4 regions of the Tatumella sp. UBA2305 genome follow, and region 4 is predicted to be linked to each of the others. Evidence: predicted binding sites of a transcription regulator. Region 4 holds the regulator's gene; each other region holds the start of a gene.
What was found. Region 4 encodes LexA, which represses DNA repair genes until DNA is damaged. Its sites were predicted from a motif close to TNCTGTATGTACATACAGNA; they were not measured.
Positions count from the first base shown of each region.

Region 1: dinG (ATP-dependent DNA helicase DinG) is a predicted target of LexA. The motif match lies at 1,606-1,625, and genes of this name have one in related genera.
Region 2: B3Z23_RS09435 (metal-dependent hydrolase) is a predicted target of LexA. The motif match lies at 2,398-2,417, and genes of this name have one in related genera.
Region 3: umuD (translesion error-prone DNA polymerase V autoproteolytic subunit) is a predicted target of LexA. The motif match lies at 2,288-2,307, and genes of this name have one in related genera.

Region 1 covers NZ_DDVT01000011.1:138,890-143,106, reverse strand. The annotation lists gene B3Z23_RS04865 (oxygenase MpaB family protein) at 1-653, shown strand, start outside; gene idi (isopentenyl-diphosphate Delta-isomerase) at 717-1,235, shown strand; gene dinG (ATP-dependent DNA helicase DinG) at 1,650-3,851, shown strand; gene ybiB (DNA-binding protein YbiB) at 3,903-4,217, shown strand, end outside.
Region 2 covers NZ_DDVT01000015.1:652,793-657,009, reverse strand. The annotation lists gene B3Z23_RS09450 (multidrug effflux MFS transporter) at 1-546, opposite strand, end outside; gene osmE (osmotically-inducible lipoprotein OsmE) at 796-1,134, shown strand; gene B3Z23_RS09440 (DUF6515 family protein) at 1,190-1,564, opposite strand; gene B3Z23_RS09435 (metal-dependent hydrolase) at 1,791-2,375, opposite strand; gene hxpB (hexitol phosphatase HxpB) at 2,519-3,199, opposite strand; gene B3Z23_RS09425 (YniB family protein) at 3,364-3,906, shown strand; gene B3Z23_RS09420 (fructosamine kinase family protein) at 3,910-4,217, opposite strand, start outside.
Region 3 covers NZ_DDVT01000002.1:66,866-71,082, reverse strand. The annotation lists gene B3Z23_RS01060 (MarR family winged helix-turn-helix transcriptional regulator) at 1-100, opposite strand, end outside; gene B3Z23_RS01055 (pirin family protein) at 244-978, shown strand; gene B3Z23_RS01050 (LacI family DNA-binding transcriptional regulator) at 1,204-2,184, shown strand; gene umuD (translesion error-prone DNA polymerase V autoproteolytic subunit) at 2,327-2,749, shown strand; gene umuC (translesion error-prone DNA polymerase V subunit UmuC) at 2,912-4,174, opposite strand.
Region 4 covers NZ_DDVT01000013.1:17,937-22,153, reverse strand. The annotation lists gene plsB (glycerol-3-phosphate 1-O-acyltransferase PlsB) at 1-1,569, opposite strand, end outside; gene B3Z23_RS05825 (diacylglycerol kinase) at 1,702-2,067, shown strand; gene lexA (transcriptional repressor LexA) at 2,176-2,790, shown strand; gene dinF (MATE family efflux transporter DinF) at 2,956-4,217, shown strand, end outside.

The DNA.
Region 1 (4,217 bases), on a different contig from region 4:
ATCACTCTGACTTTCGCAATGATCTGTTCGGGCGCTTGCGCAGGACCAGTCAGTTCATTGCCGTCACCAGTTTCGGTAATCGCCAGGATGCTGAATTTTTGATTGATAAAGTCAGGCGTATTCATCTGCGGGTTTCAGGTATCAACCCCGATGGGGAGCAATATCATGCCAGTGACCCCGGTTTATTGCGCTGGGTTCATGTGGCAGAAACATCAAGTTTTCTGGCTGCCCATCTGCGCTATAAAAATCCTTCTCTCAGTGTGGCTGAGCAGAACCGTTATTATGCGGAAGCTTCACTGACCGGCCATGCTTTGGGGGCAACGGACCTTCCGCTCACGGTGAGTGATGTTGAGGACTATCTGGCGAGTATGCGACCACAATTACGTACCGATGAACGCACTCTGGAGGTCAGCCGGTTATTATTTTCTGCGCCCGCCCCGTCAAAGGCAGCCCGGCCGGTAATGAATATCATGCTCAGGGCAGGGGCCGATCTGCTGCCGGTATGGACTCAGGTTCCCGGAGTTCCACTACGCAGCGCCAGACAACAGGCGGCCACCCGTTACAGTATGCACTGTATTGCCAGGCTACTGCGTTGGTCAATCCGACAGGGAGCCTGGCATAAAGCGATGCAGCGTGTTGGGAGGATTTCCTGATGCAAACAATTTCACGATACAGAACAGAGGTATATACTTGCCGCAGGTTTATTAAGGAATTTTATGCCAGTGATAGAAGTTATTCTTGTTGATCAAGATGATAACCCCACAGGAAAAATGGAAAAGCTGGAAGTGCATCAAAAAGGGCTGATGCACCGGGCGGTGACTGTCTATGTATTCAACGCCAGAGGTGAACTCCTGTTACAGCGCCGCGCAGAAAATAAGTACCATTGCGGTGGTTTGTGGAGTAATACCTGCTGCGGTCATCCTTTTCCTGGTGAAACGACACAGCATGCCGCGGAACGGCGTTTGCGGGAAGAAATGGGAATATCGCTTGCTTTGAATCCGGCGTTTGAGATCAGTTATAAACTGGCCCTGGATAACGGCTTAACTGAACACGAATATGGGCATATATTTTTTGGGATGACTGACGCATTGCCAGAGTTAAATCCACAGGAAGCGGATGCGTGGCGCTACAGCAGTCTGGTAGGGGTGCAGCTGGAAATTGCCGCTAATGCAGAAAGGTTCACTCCCTGGTTTCTGTATACGATCCAGAAAGTTTTCGACAGTCAACGACCGTAGACACCTGTAGGCGGACGGGCAGAATGGATGTTTGCGCGGTGAATCTGCCCGTGGCCATGATCATTTACCGATGATAATGCTGTAGCCGACCAGCATCAGGCCACCCATACCGCCAAGTGCCATTAACAGGAAAAGGAAAGTAATGCCGATTTTTTGCAGGTTCATTTCAAGACCACTCCTCGTTCAGAGAACTGATAATAACTCTTAACGGGCTTGTGATAAACGTTAACATCATGTTGGACAGGAATTTTGATTTTTGCCGGGTATTTTTCTGTATAGCAACGGCCTGTGTCATCAGAAATTCTCGTTTTACAAAAAAGCATGCTGTTTTTTTAGACTAGTAGTCTGACAGGACTGCCGTCAAAAGAAATACTGTGTAAAAATACAGGCTGATTCTTTTAGCCGATGGTCGTTATGGTTCTGACACCCGCAATAAAATTACAAATTGGTGAATGGTATAAGCAGTTACAGGCACAGGTGACTGATTTTGTACCCCGCCAGCCTCAGCGTCAAATGATCGCAGAGGTCGCCAAAACGCTGTCAGGGGATGAAGGACGACATCTGGCCATTGAAGCCCCGACCGGAGTCGGCAAAACTCTGTCCTATCTGATTCCTGGCATTGCCATTGCCCGTTCCGCCGAAAAAAAACTGGTGGTCAGCACCGCGAATGTGGCCTTACAGGATCAGATCTTTGACAAAGATTTACCTCTCCTTAAACAGTTTATTCCCGATCTGACATTTACCGCTGCTTTTGGTCGCCGTCGTTATGTTTGCCCGCGCAACCTGAGTTTTATGACTGAACAACAGGATACGCAGGGTGACCTGCTTTTCTATCTTGAAGAGGGGGCGCCGGCCAGTGATAAAGGTTTGTCAGGTGAAGCACAGCAACGACAGCAAAAAATCGCTAACCGGTTACAGAAATCACTCAATAGCGGGGAGTGGGATGGCCTGCGTGATCACTGTAGTGTACAGATTGAAGATGTTCACTGGTTGCGTATGTCTACGGATAAAACCAGTTGTCTTGCCCATCATTGCCAGTGGTATCGCGAATGCCCGTTTTTCCTTGCCCGCAGAGAAATTGAACACTCCGACGTGGTGGTAGCTAACCACGCTCTGGTGATGGCAGCTCTGGAGACAGAGGCTGTATTACCCCCGGCGAAAGAAATGCTGTTAGTGATGGATGAAGGCCACCACCTGCCCGAAGTCGCACGGGATGCATTAGAGATGAGCAGTGATATATCGCCAGCCGGTGCCGGGCTGCAGCTGGATTTATTCTGTAAGCTGGTGGAAACCCTACGCGGCTGGTTTACCTTTAAATCCCCCCCCTCACTGGCTAATCCTGAGAGGCTCACTGAACATTGCGCTATTGTTCGTCAGCTTATTACGGAACTGGTGGCTGAGATGCTACCATTATTACCCGAACAGGGAGAAACTCCGGTTGAATACCGTTATGTGCTGGGCGAACTTCCGGAAGAGACTGAGGAGCGTTGCCAGCGGTTATTTAAGCTGACTGATGCCTTACGTGGGCTGACCGAAAATCTGATAAATATGCTGGGAGAGATGACCGGCAAAGAAGACATTGTCCGTATTCATCGTGGGCTTTTACAGCTGAACCGTTTTCTGGGGTGGTTTGAATCATTGAGCAAACTGTGGTGGCTGGCGGGTCTGAAACAGTTGTCGGGGGCACCCGTCTCAAAATGGCTGACCACCGAATGGGATGAAGGTAAACGCCAGTTGTTCTTTCACTGTGCAGGTATTCGGGTGAGTGACCAGTTGGAAAAACTACTTTGGCGCAAAGTCCCGCATGTCATTCTGACGTCAGCGACGTTGCGTTCGCTGAACAGCTTCCGCCGGCTGAGTGAAATGTCCGGGTTGAATGAGGCCGCCGGAGATCGTTTTATTGCTCTGGATTCCCCCTTTGATCATGTCAGGCAAGGTAAGCTGGTGGTTCCAAAAATGCAATACGAACCACATATTACTCAGGAAGCTTTGCATATTGCGGAAATGGCCCGTTACTTCCGACAGCAGGTTGAAGAGAAGAAGCACACCGGGAGTCTGGTATTATTTTCCAGTGGCCGGGCAATGCAGTTATTCCTGAATGAAGTGGCTGATTTACGGCTTATGTTGCTGGTGCAGGGCGATCAACCCCGTTCCCGGTTAATTACTTTGCACCGGCAGAGGGTTAAGGATGGCCAGCAGAGTGTGCTGGTTGGGCTGCAGTCATTTTCAGAAGGACTGGACCTGAAGGGAGAATTGCTGACTCAGGTTCATATTCATAAAATATCTTTTCCTCCGGTAGACAGCCCGGTTATTGTCACAGAAGGAGAATGGCTCAGGAGCCAGCAACGTTATCCGTTCGAAATCCAAAGTTTACCGAGTGCTTCATTTACCTTGATCCAGCAGGTCGGGCGATTAATTCGTAGTCACCAGTGCTTCGGTGAGGTGATTATTTATGACCGAAGGCTGTTCAGCAAGGCTTATGGCAGCAGGTTGCTGGCGGCTTTACCGGTGTTTGCTATTGAGCAGCCGGATATTCCTCCTGCAGCTGTGAGTAAAGCTAAAAAACCAACAGTGGCCAGCAGCAAAACTCAGAACCGGCGTCGTCCACGACGTTAGCCGGATATGGCTATTTTTCGCAGTATCGACTGCGTACAGACAGGATATCAGATGGATATTACCCGGATAGTTAAAGAGATTGGACGTGGGAAAAATCATGCCCGTGATCTCGACCAACTGACGGCCTGCCAGCTCTATCAGGCGATGCTGGATGATCAGCTCGACCCGTTAATTCTTGGTGCCGTATTAATTGCTCTGCGGATTAAAGGCGAGAGCGAAGGTGAAATGCTGGGGTTTTGGCAGGCGTTGCAGGAAAAGTTGCCAAAGCTACAGGTACCGGAACATCAGCCGATGCCGATAGTCATTCCGAGCTATAACGGAGCCCGTCGTCAGGGGAATCTGACCCCGTTACTGGCCTTGCTACTG
Region 2 (4,217 bases), on a different contig from region 4:
CCGGGAAAGAATGAACAGCAATACCGAAATACCCGCCAGTACCAGGAAGATGCCGCGCCAGCTCATGATGCTCATCAACGAGCCACCAATCACAGGTGCCGCGATTGGGGCAACACCATTCACCAGCATCAGCAGTGCAAAGAAACGGGTGAGTTCATGGCCTTGGTACATATCACGGGCAATCGCGCGCGATAACACAGCTCCGCCAGCTCCCCCCAGTCCCTGGAATAGCCTGGCCACCAGTAACTGGTCAATATTTTGTGCCAGTGAGCATCCTACGGAAGCCAGAAACAGCACCAGCAGTGACAGGGCCAGCGGGCCGGTACGGCCATATTTATCACTCATGGGACCGAACAGTAACTGTCCCAGCCCGAGGCCGAGCAGCCCGGCGGTGAGACTCAACTGAGCGACAGCGGTAGTGATATGCAATGATCCCGAGAGTTGCGGTAACGCCGGAAGATACAAATCTATGCACAACGGGCCCAGACCGGCCATCAGGCCGAGGGTTATAGCAAATGCGATACGATGGGGGGGAGCTTTGGACATTTTTCCTCTGAATGTAAACTAACTAATAGTCACGGGCGAAACTTATAAGTTTGAAAATTAATATATTTAGTCTTTTTGTTGCACCGCAACGCTGCAGGTTGGATTTCACCGGATGTGAGGATATCGGTTTATAAATCATCCGTCCATTCTAACCATTTGTTTTTTCATCATTAGCGTCTACACTTAAATTTATCCACTGAATATCACAGAGGATATTTCTTGTGTATTACGATTACAGTGAGGTAAATAATGCGTAAAATCACCGGATTTCTGGCTGCAGGTCTGGCACTGGCGGTGCTTTCTGGCTGTACTACCTACCATCAGGCAGAAAGTTACGTCACCCAGCCTGTCGTAAAAAATGTCAAAAAAGGCATGACCCGTGAACAAGTTCGTCAGATAGGCGGCCGTCCGGCGTCATCGATCACTATGATCCATGCCCGTGGTACCTGCGATACCTACATTATTGGTGAGAATAACGGCAAGCCTCTGACCTATTTCGTCAGCTTCAATGATACCGGAAACGTAATGAATTACGGTTTCCAGAGCTGTGCCGAATATGATACGGATCCACAGTCCCCTCAGAGCTGATTATCTGTAACAAATGCGCGTAATTAAAAGGCCAGCATTGCTGGCCTTATTCATATTACAGCCCGGCAGGTCTCGGGACTTCGATATACTCACCATTAATATCGCGTTGGTAGTAATGGCCAGCCTGCACGTAATAACGTTTTCCGCCGTAATCCAGTACCTGAGTACTTTGTGGTACACTCTGTGGTGGCGGATTAACTACCACATATTCGTTCCCCTGACGCTGATAGTACTGACCGTTCAGCAGGTAATAGGTCAGGCCGCCAATCAGAACCCCGGTCGCGAGGTCAGGAAGGAAACTACCGCGACCACCCCAACCCGGGCCGCCATGACCCCAGCCAGGTCCGCCGCCACCGAAGCCCGGATGTGCCATGGCAACACCTGGCAGAACCAGGCTTAACGCCAGCAAAGGTGCGATAACTTTTTTCATGTTTCATCTCCAACTAAAGCATGGTGAAGTTATAGCGTTGCCATGTAAAAACTCAAGTGCCGGGGGGCTGAATTTTCCTCCCATTACACTACTTAACGCTTTCTTTACGGCCTGTCACGCCCTGTCATTCCTGACCTTCGAATAACGGTCTGAGTCGCAGTGGTGGATGCCCGCGCTGTACTGCATAACCATCAATAACGGTAAGAGGGGCAGGGTAATCTGCCGGTTACTGTAATGACAGACTAATCTGCTTTTGCCATGACACCGCAGTTGTATACAGTTGCCGGCCGGTCGTGTTGATAAACTGTTTAGTCAACTGACCAGGTAAACACACTGCGCACATGACCAGTGAAATACAGAATATCCGCTCCAGTTGGTTATTTTTTTGAGAGTGGAGTAGTGGCAGGCAGAAGCGCCAGCGACAAGGCCAGAGCAGGGGGACGCCTGCCGGTGTCAGCATATCGGCCACAATATGGCTGAGATAACCCAAAACCATACCTTGCATGACATCGGCCGGGAGCCACAACACCCCGGGGAATTTAATCCGCAGTAACCAGACTCCGCCAACAATAGCTATAAGGCTATGGGTAAATCCGCGATGTCCGAACGCTCTGGCCATCGGTTTCGAGATCCAGCGTAGCCGCTGTCCTAGCAAAGAGCCGGGATGGTCGATATCCGGCAGCAGACAGGTCAGCAATGTCGCCGGAATCAGATGCCACCAGTCAGCCCCGGCGATCACCGGAGTCAGCGCGCTACGTTTGGCGATTACCGCGCTGGCAAACGCAAAAAGAATGTGGCCTTCGGCCGTCATGAGATACCTGCAACAACCTGTAAACTGTCAATGCATACAGTATAGGTATTTATACAGTGAAAGTATATGTGACGCTGTAACAATTATTATCGCAGAACAGCGGGGAAAATAGCGGGCGGGAAGAGTATTCTTCCCGCAAAAAGTTATGAAGGCTTCGGGACGCCGAGTAACCCGGGAGTCAAATCATGTAAGGAATCAAGACGGGCGTTTGCCAGACTCCAGACTGGTAATGTAGTTTCTGTGGCGGCCGGAACTACCAGAACCCGCATTCTGGCAGCTTTGGCGGCGACCATTCCGTTCAGGGAGTCCTCAAGTGCGACGCAATGCAGTGGATTAACGTTCAGCTCACCGGCAGCATTCAGGTAAACCTGCGGATGAGGTTTACTGTAGGGCAACTTTTCAGCAGACACCACTGCACTGAAGAAATGACGGATGGAGAACAAGTCCAGGACCATTTCAATCAGAGCTAAGGGAGAAGCAGACGCGAGTCCAATTTTCAGTCCCAGCGACTGACAAAGCGTTAGTGCTTCACGTACTCCTGGCATCAGTGGCTGATGCTGTTGAATAAGCTCTGCCACCCGGACAAAAATTTGCTCAGCGACCCGTTGTTCTGAAATATGAGTCACCTGACAGGCTTCGAACCACATGCTGACGACCTGATCAATACGTAGTCCGGTGGTTTCGGGAAAACTGTCGCGCAGGCTGACATCCACCCCGGCGGCAGAAAAAACCTCTAACTCAGCTTGTTGCCAGAACGGCTCGGTATCAATCAGCAGTCCGTCCATATCAAATATTGCTGCTTTCACCGGGCGTTGATAAGCCATATATCCTCCATAAGATTAAATCAGCGCGTGAGGCCGTGACACGGTGTAAAAGGTGTCCGGATTGAGGAAAGTTTGTCTGAGACAGCTATTGTAACAGGATAAAACAGGAAAAATAGTCAAGGCACAGGTAGACTTGTACCACGAAACCCGCTTCAGGAGAGAGCATGAACTACCAACAGACTGGCCGGATAGCGATAGCCAAAAAAATTGCTGGCTGGGTACTCTTTATTCCGGCTGTGATATCCACCGTGGTATCAGTGCTTAATTTTCTGTTTATCCACAGTGACAAACAGCCAGGTATCGATGCCGTATTATCCGATTTCCTGCATGTCATGATTGATATGATTAAATTTAATACTCATTTCCTGGATATGTTCTGGAATAACTCCCCGACCCCTGAGTTCCATACCAGGGCGAATGTGATGTTCTGGATAATTTATGCGGTGATCTTTATTGGTCTGGCATTGCAGGCATCCGGGGCCCGGATGTGGCGGCAATCGCGTTTTCTGAAAGAGAATATCGAAGACCAGTTAATCATTGAACAGGCGAAAGAGACAGGAGGCCTGACCCGCCAGCAATTGACTGATCGGTTCCAGGCCCATAATCACTCAATTTTCCGTCAATACTTCCCGCTGTATGTGCTGCCTGTCATTATTATTGTGATCGGCTATTTTATTCTGCGCATTACAGGGCTGCTTTACGTCTGAGTATTATCCATTACTGCGCAACAGAACATTGATAGTCTGTTGCGCGGCTTCCTTCCAGGGTCCACCAAAAGCACTGGCCCGGTTCAACAGGTAGTAAAGGCGATAGGCCGGTTGTCGCTGTTGATAGCCGGCAGGTAAGGGCGTCTCTGCCTGATAACTGTCAATCAACACTGCGGTCAGCAAATTATCAGGTTGCCATAACGCTAAATCACACTCTCTGTCTCCCCAGTAGCAGGCTGGATTAAACAGCCACGGGCTGCCATGGGCTTCGGCACAGTGTCCCGGCCACAAGTCACCGTGGAGTAATGAAG
Region 3 (4,217 bases), on a different contig from region 4:
CCTTTCTGACTTCACGCACAAACGTACTAATTACCTGTCTGAGTTCTTCACCCAATTGCTGTGTCTCTTCTGCCGGGCTATTGTGGTGAACAGGTGGCACGATAATCTCCTTCGGGAACAGAGCCGGCCATCCCTGCTCTGCAGAGGATGACCGCTATTGGTGTGGATACCGGATATTTCTCAGCAGCATATCATTTAATTAAGGCTGTCAGTGGTAATTCCTGATCAGCGATGGAGATCGTTATGTTTCACTTATTACGTGCTGAACCTGACACGGCGTTTGAATATGGAGCCTTCAGAATTCGTCGTATGCGTCCTGGTCATATCCTTCCCGGGCGTGATGACCCCTCTCTGGGGCCGCTGAGTATTATTGATCACAGTAATCTGCAAACCGGTGCCCTGGTCAGTATGCATCAGCATCAGAATGATGAAATACTCAGTTATCTCTGGCAGGGTTCCATGGTACACGAAGATCAGCAGGGTAACCGCGTACCGCTGTCAGCTAAAAAGCTGATGATGATGAATGCCGGTGAAGGCTGCTGGCATGAGGAGTCTACACCTATTGTTCCTGCTGAACTGTTGCAGATATTTATCCGCCCTTGTGCGGCAAATCTGCCACCACGGGTGCAGTTTATGGACCGCCCTCAGGGAGTGATTACCGGCGAATGGACATTACTGGCCGGCCCCGAAGGGGAAAACGCGCCTCTGGATATTCGCCAGCAGGTATTTATTTATGATATCAGGCTGGAACATAAGGATAAGGTAGCTATCCCGTCACGGCCGGGATTTGCGCAATATCTGTATGTGATGGAGGGGGAAATCGATATGACAGGCCCTCCGTTGTATAAAGGCGATGCGGCCTGTAGTGAGGAGGGGGAATTACCGGCAGCGGAATCTACCGGAACCTCGACACTGGTCTGTTTTCTGGTTCGGCTGGATGCTGTCGCGGTAACTGACGGTCTCATCAGCGGATCGTGAGAAACTGACGGAGGTTTCACCGGTGCGCCGGTGGGATTGTCAGCATCGGTAACGATTTTTTCCTGGTCAGATTGAGAGCCGGGCTTTGTATGGTAAGGCCCGGCACCCGATGGTTTGCTCTACATGATGGCCTGATGGCAGGAATCTTCGGCAACCCGTAGCTGTTTTTCTTAAACTTATGCTAGCCTCTGATCAGTCAATTGATCGCAGGATGGCGGGTCTTTTATGTCGATACAAAAAATAGCCAGGCTGGCAGGTGTATCTGTTGCCACGGTTTCCCGTGTGCTGAATAACAGCGACAGTGTAAAAACCAAAAACCGTGAACGGGTGCTGGCGGCTATCCGTGAATGTAATTATCAGCCTAATCTGCTGGCCCGCCAGTTGCGAACCTCGCGCAGCTCCATGATTCTGGTGATGGTTTCTGATATCGGCAACCCTTTCTGTGCCGATGTGGTAAAAGGTATTGAAGAGCAGGCTGAAAAAAATGGTTACCGGATACTGTTGTGTAATTCCGGAGCCGATCCGCAGCGATCCCGTTCGGGGCTGGCCTTACTTTCGGGGAAAATGGTGGATGGTATTATTACCATGGATGCGACTTCACGGTTGCCGGAGCTGAGCACCCTGATTGGCCGGATGCCCTGGGTTCAGTGTGCTGAGCATGCAGAGTCGGGAGATATTTCTTGTGTCGGCATTAATGATCATCAGGCTTCCGGTTATGTGGTCAACTTCCTGCTGTCACAGGGGTACCGGCGGGTCGCATTGATCAATCATGATCTGAACTATAAGTATGCCCGTTTTCGTGAAGCAGGTTATCTTGATGCACTTCGGCAGGCAGACAATGACTATAGCGCTATCGAATATGCCAGCGACTTGAGTTTTGCTGCCGGTAAAGCCGCCATGGATAATTTGCTAAAAACCGCTCCCCGGCCCGATGCTGTATTTGCCATTTCCGATACCCTGGCCGCCGGCGCGATGCGCGCCATTCAGGACGCCGGGCTCTCTATCCCCGGCGACATCGCCATGGTAGGGTTTGACGGGATTCCGCTGGCTGAAATGGTTTCCCCGCAACTGACCACCATTGAACAACCCTCGGCAGACATCGGACGCCAGGCAGTCAGATTATTGCTAAATAAAATTGAGCACCCGGACAGTGATGCTGAGCGGCTGGTTCTGGACTGGCGGCTGGTGGTTCGCTCCAGTAGCTGATATTGCGGGCCTGCCCGGCGGGATTGCCAGAAAATTCCCTTCGTAGTCATTGAATTGACAAAAATCCCATCCTGCAATCTTGATCTGTTTTGCAGATTAAAGATACTGTATGTATATACAGTAATTTTCCGGGAGTCCGGTTATGAAGTTTTATCAGCCCGCGGAGATCCGCGCAATTCTGGAACTGCCTTTTTTTATCAGCCGTGTTCCTTGTGGTTTCCCGTCCCCGGCGCAGGATTATGTTGAGCAAAGGATCGATCTGAATCAACTGCTGGTGAATCATCCCGGGGCGACTTATTTTATCCGTGTCAGTGGAGATTCTATGACGGAAGGCGGGATTGATGACGGAGATATGCTGATTGTTGACAGTTCACTCACTGCCGGGCATGGAGATATTGTGGTGGCTGCAGTCAGCGGTGAATTTACGGTAAAACAGCTGATGTTGCGTCCTTCCCTGCATCTGCGGCCAATGAATGCCAGGTATTCGGAGATTGCCATTACCGATCCCGATCAGTTCGAGATTTTCGGGGTCGTCAGGCACGTGGTAAAAACCTTCGGCCAGTAAGGCGGGGGAGTGGCAGCGCTATGGAAGGATGCTGCCAGTCCGTAAAAAAAGCTGCCTTTTCTCATGCTTTACTGCTATCTCCAATACCATCCCGCCGCTGAATATCCTTTATGGCTGCTCTCGCTGATATCCCTTTGCCATGCAGGGCAGGATAACGACCGGTTACTTCGCCACCGGCAGATCGCTATAGCGTGTGGTATAGGCAGGGGACAGCATATCGCGCTTCATCGCCCAGCTTTTACGAATCCCCTGTCCGGCGAACCATAATTTGCCTTTACCACTCTGGTTCAGCCCGTCAACCACACGCATCAGCGCTTCACTGTTGGCACGGGGGGCATGTTCATCAAACAGGTTGAGTTGTGACACTCCCTGGCTGAAAAAGTCCCCCAGCACCACCCCGGCTTTCATATAACGATGCCCGTCGCGCCAGATACCTTCGAGCATATCCATCGCGACATGAATAATATCGCGGGTATCGTTAGAAGGGGTGAGTAGTATTCCTGTTGCCTGGTTGCCGTAAAATGTTTCGCCGGCAGTGTGAGGGCTGGTGCGGATAAATACGGTAATCTGCCGGCAGTACTGGCGTTCACCGCGCAACTTTTCTGCGGCACGTTCGGCATAAGCACAGACCGCCTGACGCATGGCTATGAATTCGGTGATACGGGTACCAAAAGAGCGCGAACAGATGATTTGCTGTTTTACCGGCGCAAACTCCTCCAGCTGCAGACAGGGTTCGCCGCGCAATTCACGGACAGTACGTTCGAGTACCACATTAAAGTGTTTGCGGATAATCCAGGTGCTTTGCTCAGATAGATCTTTAGCGGTGATAATTCCCATGGTATTCAGTTTGCGGCTAATTCTGCGGCCAACGCCCCAGACTTCTTCTACCGGCACCAGCGACATCAGTTTACGCTGACGTTCGGCATTGGATAAATCCAGTACCCCGCCGGTTTTTGTCCATTTTTTTGCTGCATAATTAGCGAGTTTTGCCAGCGTTTTGGTGGGGGCAATACCAACTCCCACGGTCAGGTGTGCTTCCTGCTTCACCCTCTGGCGAATTTCATGGCCAAACTCATCCAGGTCCCGACAATTGCGTATGCCACTCAGATCCATAAAGGCTTCATCGATCGAATAGATTTCTACCGAAGGGGCCATGCTTTCCAGGATCGACATTACGCGATTACTCATATCGGCATACAGGGCATAGTTAGAGCTAAAGACATGAATATTATGTTTTTTTATCTCATCTTTTAGCTGGAAGTACGGAGCGCCCATCGGAATATTGAGTTTTTTCACTTCGGCACTTCGGGCAATGACACAGCCGTCATTATTACTCAGCACGATCACGGCTTTTCCCCGCAGATCCGGCCTGAATACGCTCTCACAGCTGGCATAAAATGAATTGACATCAACCAGCGCGAACATAAGCCCTCCGTGATGTTGGTGACAGAAAGAAGTACTTTTCCCT
Region 4 (4,217 bases):
AGCGGCGCCAGCATTGTTAATCCGTACCATCACCTGGCGGGCAATGTCATTGACGACCGGGGTCATCCATGCCGGACGTTGGGGGTCTATCGGGTCGATGGCTTCGCGCCATTCCGGAACGTTATTGTTCAGGTAGTTAACCAGCGGCAGTGGTTCGCCGAAGTTAACATAGCCCTGCCCGAGGTTACGAAGCTTGCGCAATCCGCGCAACATCTGCCACAGGCTCTCTTTCTCTTTGGTCGCCCCGCGCAACTCTTTGGCATAAGTCGCCACTTCCATCACGTGTTCGTAACCAATGTAGATGGGCACTAACGTGATGGGTCGGTTTCCACCGCGCAGCATCGCCTGCAGGGTCATGGTCAGGGTACCCGTTTTCGGCTCAAGTAACCGTCCGGTACGGGAACGACCGCCTTCAACAAAGTACTCTACCGAATAACCACGGCTGAACAATTCACCGAGGTATTCACGAAATACCGTGGAGTAGAGTTTGTTACCTTTAAAGGTCCGACGGATAAAGAAGGCACCCAGATGACGGAATACAGGTCCGGCCGGCCAAAAGTTCAGGTTAATCCCGGCGGCAATATGCGGGGGCACCAACCCCTGATGATAAAGTACATAGGAGAGCAGCAGATAATCCATATGGCTGCGATGACAGGGAACATAGACCAGTTCATGGCCATCCTGGGCCAACTGACGAATACGTTCGCCGCCGCTGACGTTAATCCCTTTATATAACCGGCTCCAGAGCCAGCCCATCACGCGATCGGTAATGCGGATAGCTTCATAGGTGAAATCGGCGGCAATCTCTTCCATCATGGCCACGGCATTCTTTTGGGCCATATCGTAGGAAATCTTCTTACTGCGAGCCTCGTCCTCCACGGCCTTGGCAATAGCTTTCGATTGTAGCAGCTTATTGAACAGATCCTGACGAGCAGGAAGCCGCGGACCCACGGCGGCCAGCCGTTGGCGGGCAAAATGGATGTGGGCCACCCGGGATAACTTATGGGCAATGGACTGATCAGTCCCATGTTCATCGGCCATCTGCCGCAGAGAAACTTTTGGCGAGAAGCGCACAAAACTATCCCGGCCAAGCCACAGGATAGCGAAGAATTTCTGTACCCCGTTCAGCTCGCGCAGTAACGGGGTATTTTCTCCCTGGGTCTCTTTACCCGGAGCACGACCGAACATCACCGATACCGGAACCAGCTGAACATCCAGTGCCGGATTATTGCGGTGCAGATCCAGGTAATCATGGAATATTTTGACGGTTTCCTGATTCGGAGTGAAATAGGGCAGTAACCGTGGTCCGTCATGGATAAACACATGACGTGGCAGGAAATGGCCATCTATTTCAACGGGCAGCAATGGATCAGGCAGGTCATGCTTCAGGCACTGCTCCCGCATCGCCATGAGATCGGCTTTGGAATCGTACGGAAATACATAGATAATAGGACGTGTGGGATCCAGACCCAGTTCAGAGACAGGATCTCCCGGTATCACCTTGCTTTTCACCAGCAAAGATAATGGAAAACTCAGTAATTTATAATAAAGTTTACGCCAACCTGACATAGACAAATCTGTAGCCTCTTATGTTAGCAAAGCGGCGCAAGCATACCAGAAACTGCAAAGAATATCTGTGAGGATGCAAGTAAACATGTCTGAGATTGACGGAAATTTTATTCTGAAAAGGAGTAACCCCTGATGGCGGGTGCAACAGGAGGATGGCGACGGGTCATTAAAGCTGCAGGCTACTCGTGGCAGGGATTGCGCGCAGCATGGCAACATGAAGCTGCCTTCCGACAGGAAACTGTGCTCGCGATTATGGCGGTGATTATTGCTGCCTGTCTGAAAGTGGATACGGTCTCGCGTATTTTGCTGATTGGGTCAGTGGTACTGGTGATTATCGTCGAAATTCTCAACAGTGCTATTGAGGCGGTGGTCGACCGTTTTGGCCCGGAACTTCATCCGTTGTCCGGCCGCGCGAAGGATATGGGGTCAGCGGCAGTATTTATCGCTTTACTGCTGGCGGCCTTTGTCTGGATTTCTGTGCTATGGCAGTGGTGGTGAACGGTGGAATAGTCACCGACAGTTGTTTGTTTTATGACGGTTTTTAGTTTTCATTTCCCAAATACCTGTATATACTCACAGCGACTGTATAAACAACCAGGGGGCGGGATGAAAGCATTAACCAGCAGGCAGCAGCAGGTCTATGACCTGATTCGCGACCATATTCACCAGACAGGGATGCCACCGACTCGTGCTGAAATTGCTTCCCGGCTGGGATTCCGCTCTCCAAATGCTGCCGAAGAGCATCTGAAAGCTCTGGCCCGTAAGGGGGTCATTGAGATTGTTTCAGGCGCTTCACGGGGGATCCGACTGCTGATGGAAGAAGAGACAGCAGAAGGATTACCGCTGATTGGCCGTGTCGCCGCCGGCGAGCCATTGTTAGCTGAGCAGCATATCGAAAGCCATTTTCAGGTTGACCCGGCCCTGTTTAAGCCGGCGGCTGATTTTCTGCTGAGAGTCAGCGGCACTTCGATGAAAGACATTGGTATCATGGATGGCGATCTGCTGGCTGTCCATAAGACTCAGGATGTTCGAAACGGCCAGGTCGTGGTCGCCAGAATTGACGATGAAGTGACGGTTAAACGCTGGAAAAAACAGGGGAACACGGTACATCTTCTGCCGGAAAACAGTGAGTTTTCACCGATTGTGGTCGATGTCCGCGAGCAAAACCTGACAGTAGAAGGCCTCGCCGTGGGTGTTATCCGCAATGGTGAATGGCTGTAAACTGCCCTGATCTGTTCCGGCTTCTGGCCGGTATTGTAATCACGGCAATACGGGGGCGTTCTGAAGCAACGACCCCCGTGCCCGAAAGGTTAAGGCCAGCCTGCCTTAATCAGCATTCTGTAAAATAACCTCTCCCCATTGCCGTATACAGCCGCAGGATAGTCCATGTCTTTTTTTAACCGCACCGATAAACAACTCTGGCGACTGGCGCTGCCGATGATCCTGTCTAATATCTCCGTGCCGTTACTGGGACTGGTCGATACTGCGGTGATTGGCCATCTGAACAGTGCGATTTATCTGGGCGGGGTAGCTGTAGCAACCACGATTACCAGTTTTCTGTTTATGTTATTGCTTTTCCTGCGAATGAGTACCACCGGGCTGACGGCCCAGGCGTGGGGTGGAAAAAATAATCCGGCACTGGTTCGGGCACTGGTGCAGCCGATGATTGTCAGCCTGCTGGCAGGTCTGTTGTTTTTATTGTTTCGGCAACCGCTTAGTCATCTCGCCACCCTGGTAATTGGCGGCGACCCTGCCATCCTGTATCAGGCCCGTGAGTTTATTGATGTCCGCTGGCTGAGTGCACCGGCAACATTTGCTAATCTGGTCATTCTGGGCTGGTTGCTTGGGGTTCAGTATGCCAGAGCACCGGTCATTCTGTTGGTCGCCGGTAATCTGGTGAATATTATTCTGGAGCTACTGCTGGTACTGCATCTGCACATGGGGGTACGGGGCGCAGCCGGAGCCACTGTGATAGCCGAATATGTAACATTGCTGACCGGGATGGTGCTGGTATGGCGTGTACTGGCCCGGCAGGGAATTGATCCGCGCTCACTGCCGGGAGCCTGGCGGGGAGATATCAAACGAGTGCTGGGGCTGAACCGCGATATTTTACTGCGCTCATTGTTGCTGCAACTCTGTTTCGCCTCGCTGACTATGACAGGGGCCAGGCTGGGGGGCGATATTGTGGCGGTGAATGCTTTACTAATGATGTTTCTGTCGTTTACCTCCTATGCTCTCGATGGGTTTGCTTATGCGGTGGAGGCGGTCTCCGGTGAGGCCTATGGTGCGCGGCAAGCAGGGCGGTTACCTGAAGTCTGGCATGCTTCCTGTCGGCAGGCTGGCATCGTAGCGGTGGCATTTTCACTGATTTATGCCCTTGCAGGCCCCTGGATTATCGATATGCTGACCTCCTTACCCTCATTGCGCCAACTGGCCGACCATTACCTGATCTGGCAGATCATTCTCCCCCTTGCAGGCGTAGGGTGTTATCTGCTGGACGGATTATTTGTTGGTGCTACCCGGGGGAAAGAGATGCGTAACAGTATGGCGGTGGCTGCTGCAGGTTTCGGTCTGACCCTGTGTACGGTTCCCTGGCTGGGAAACCACGGGGTATGGCTGGCGTTATGTGTATTTATGTTACTGCGCGG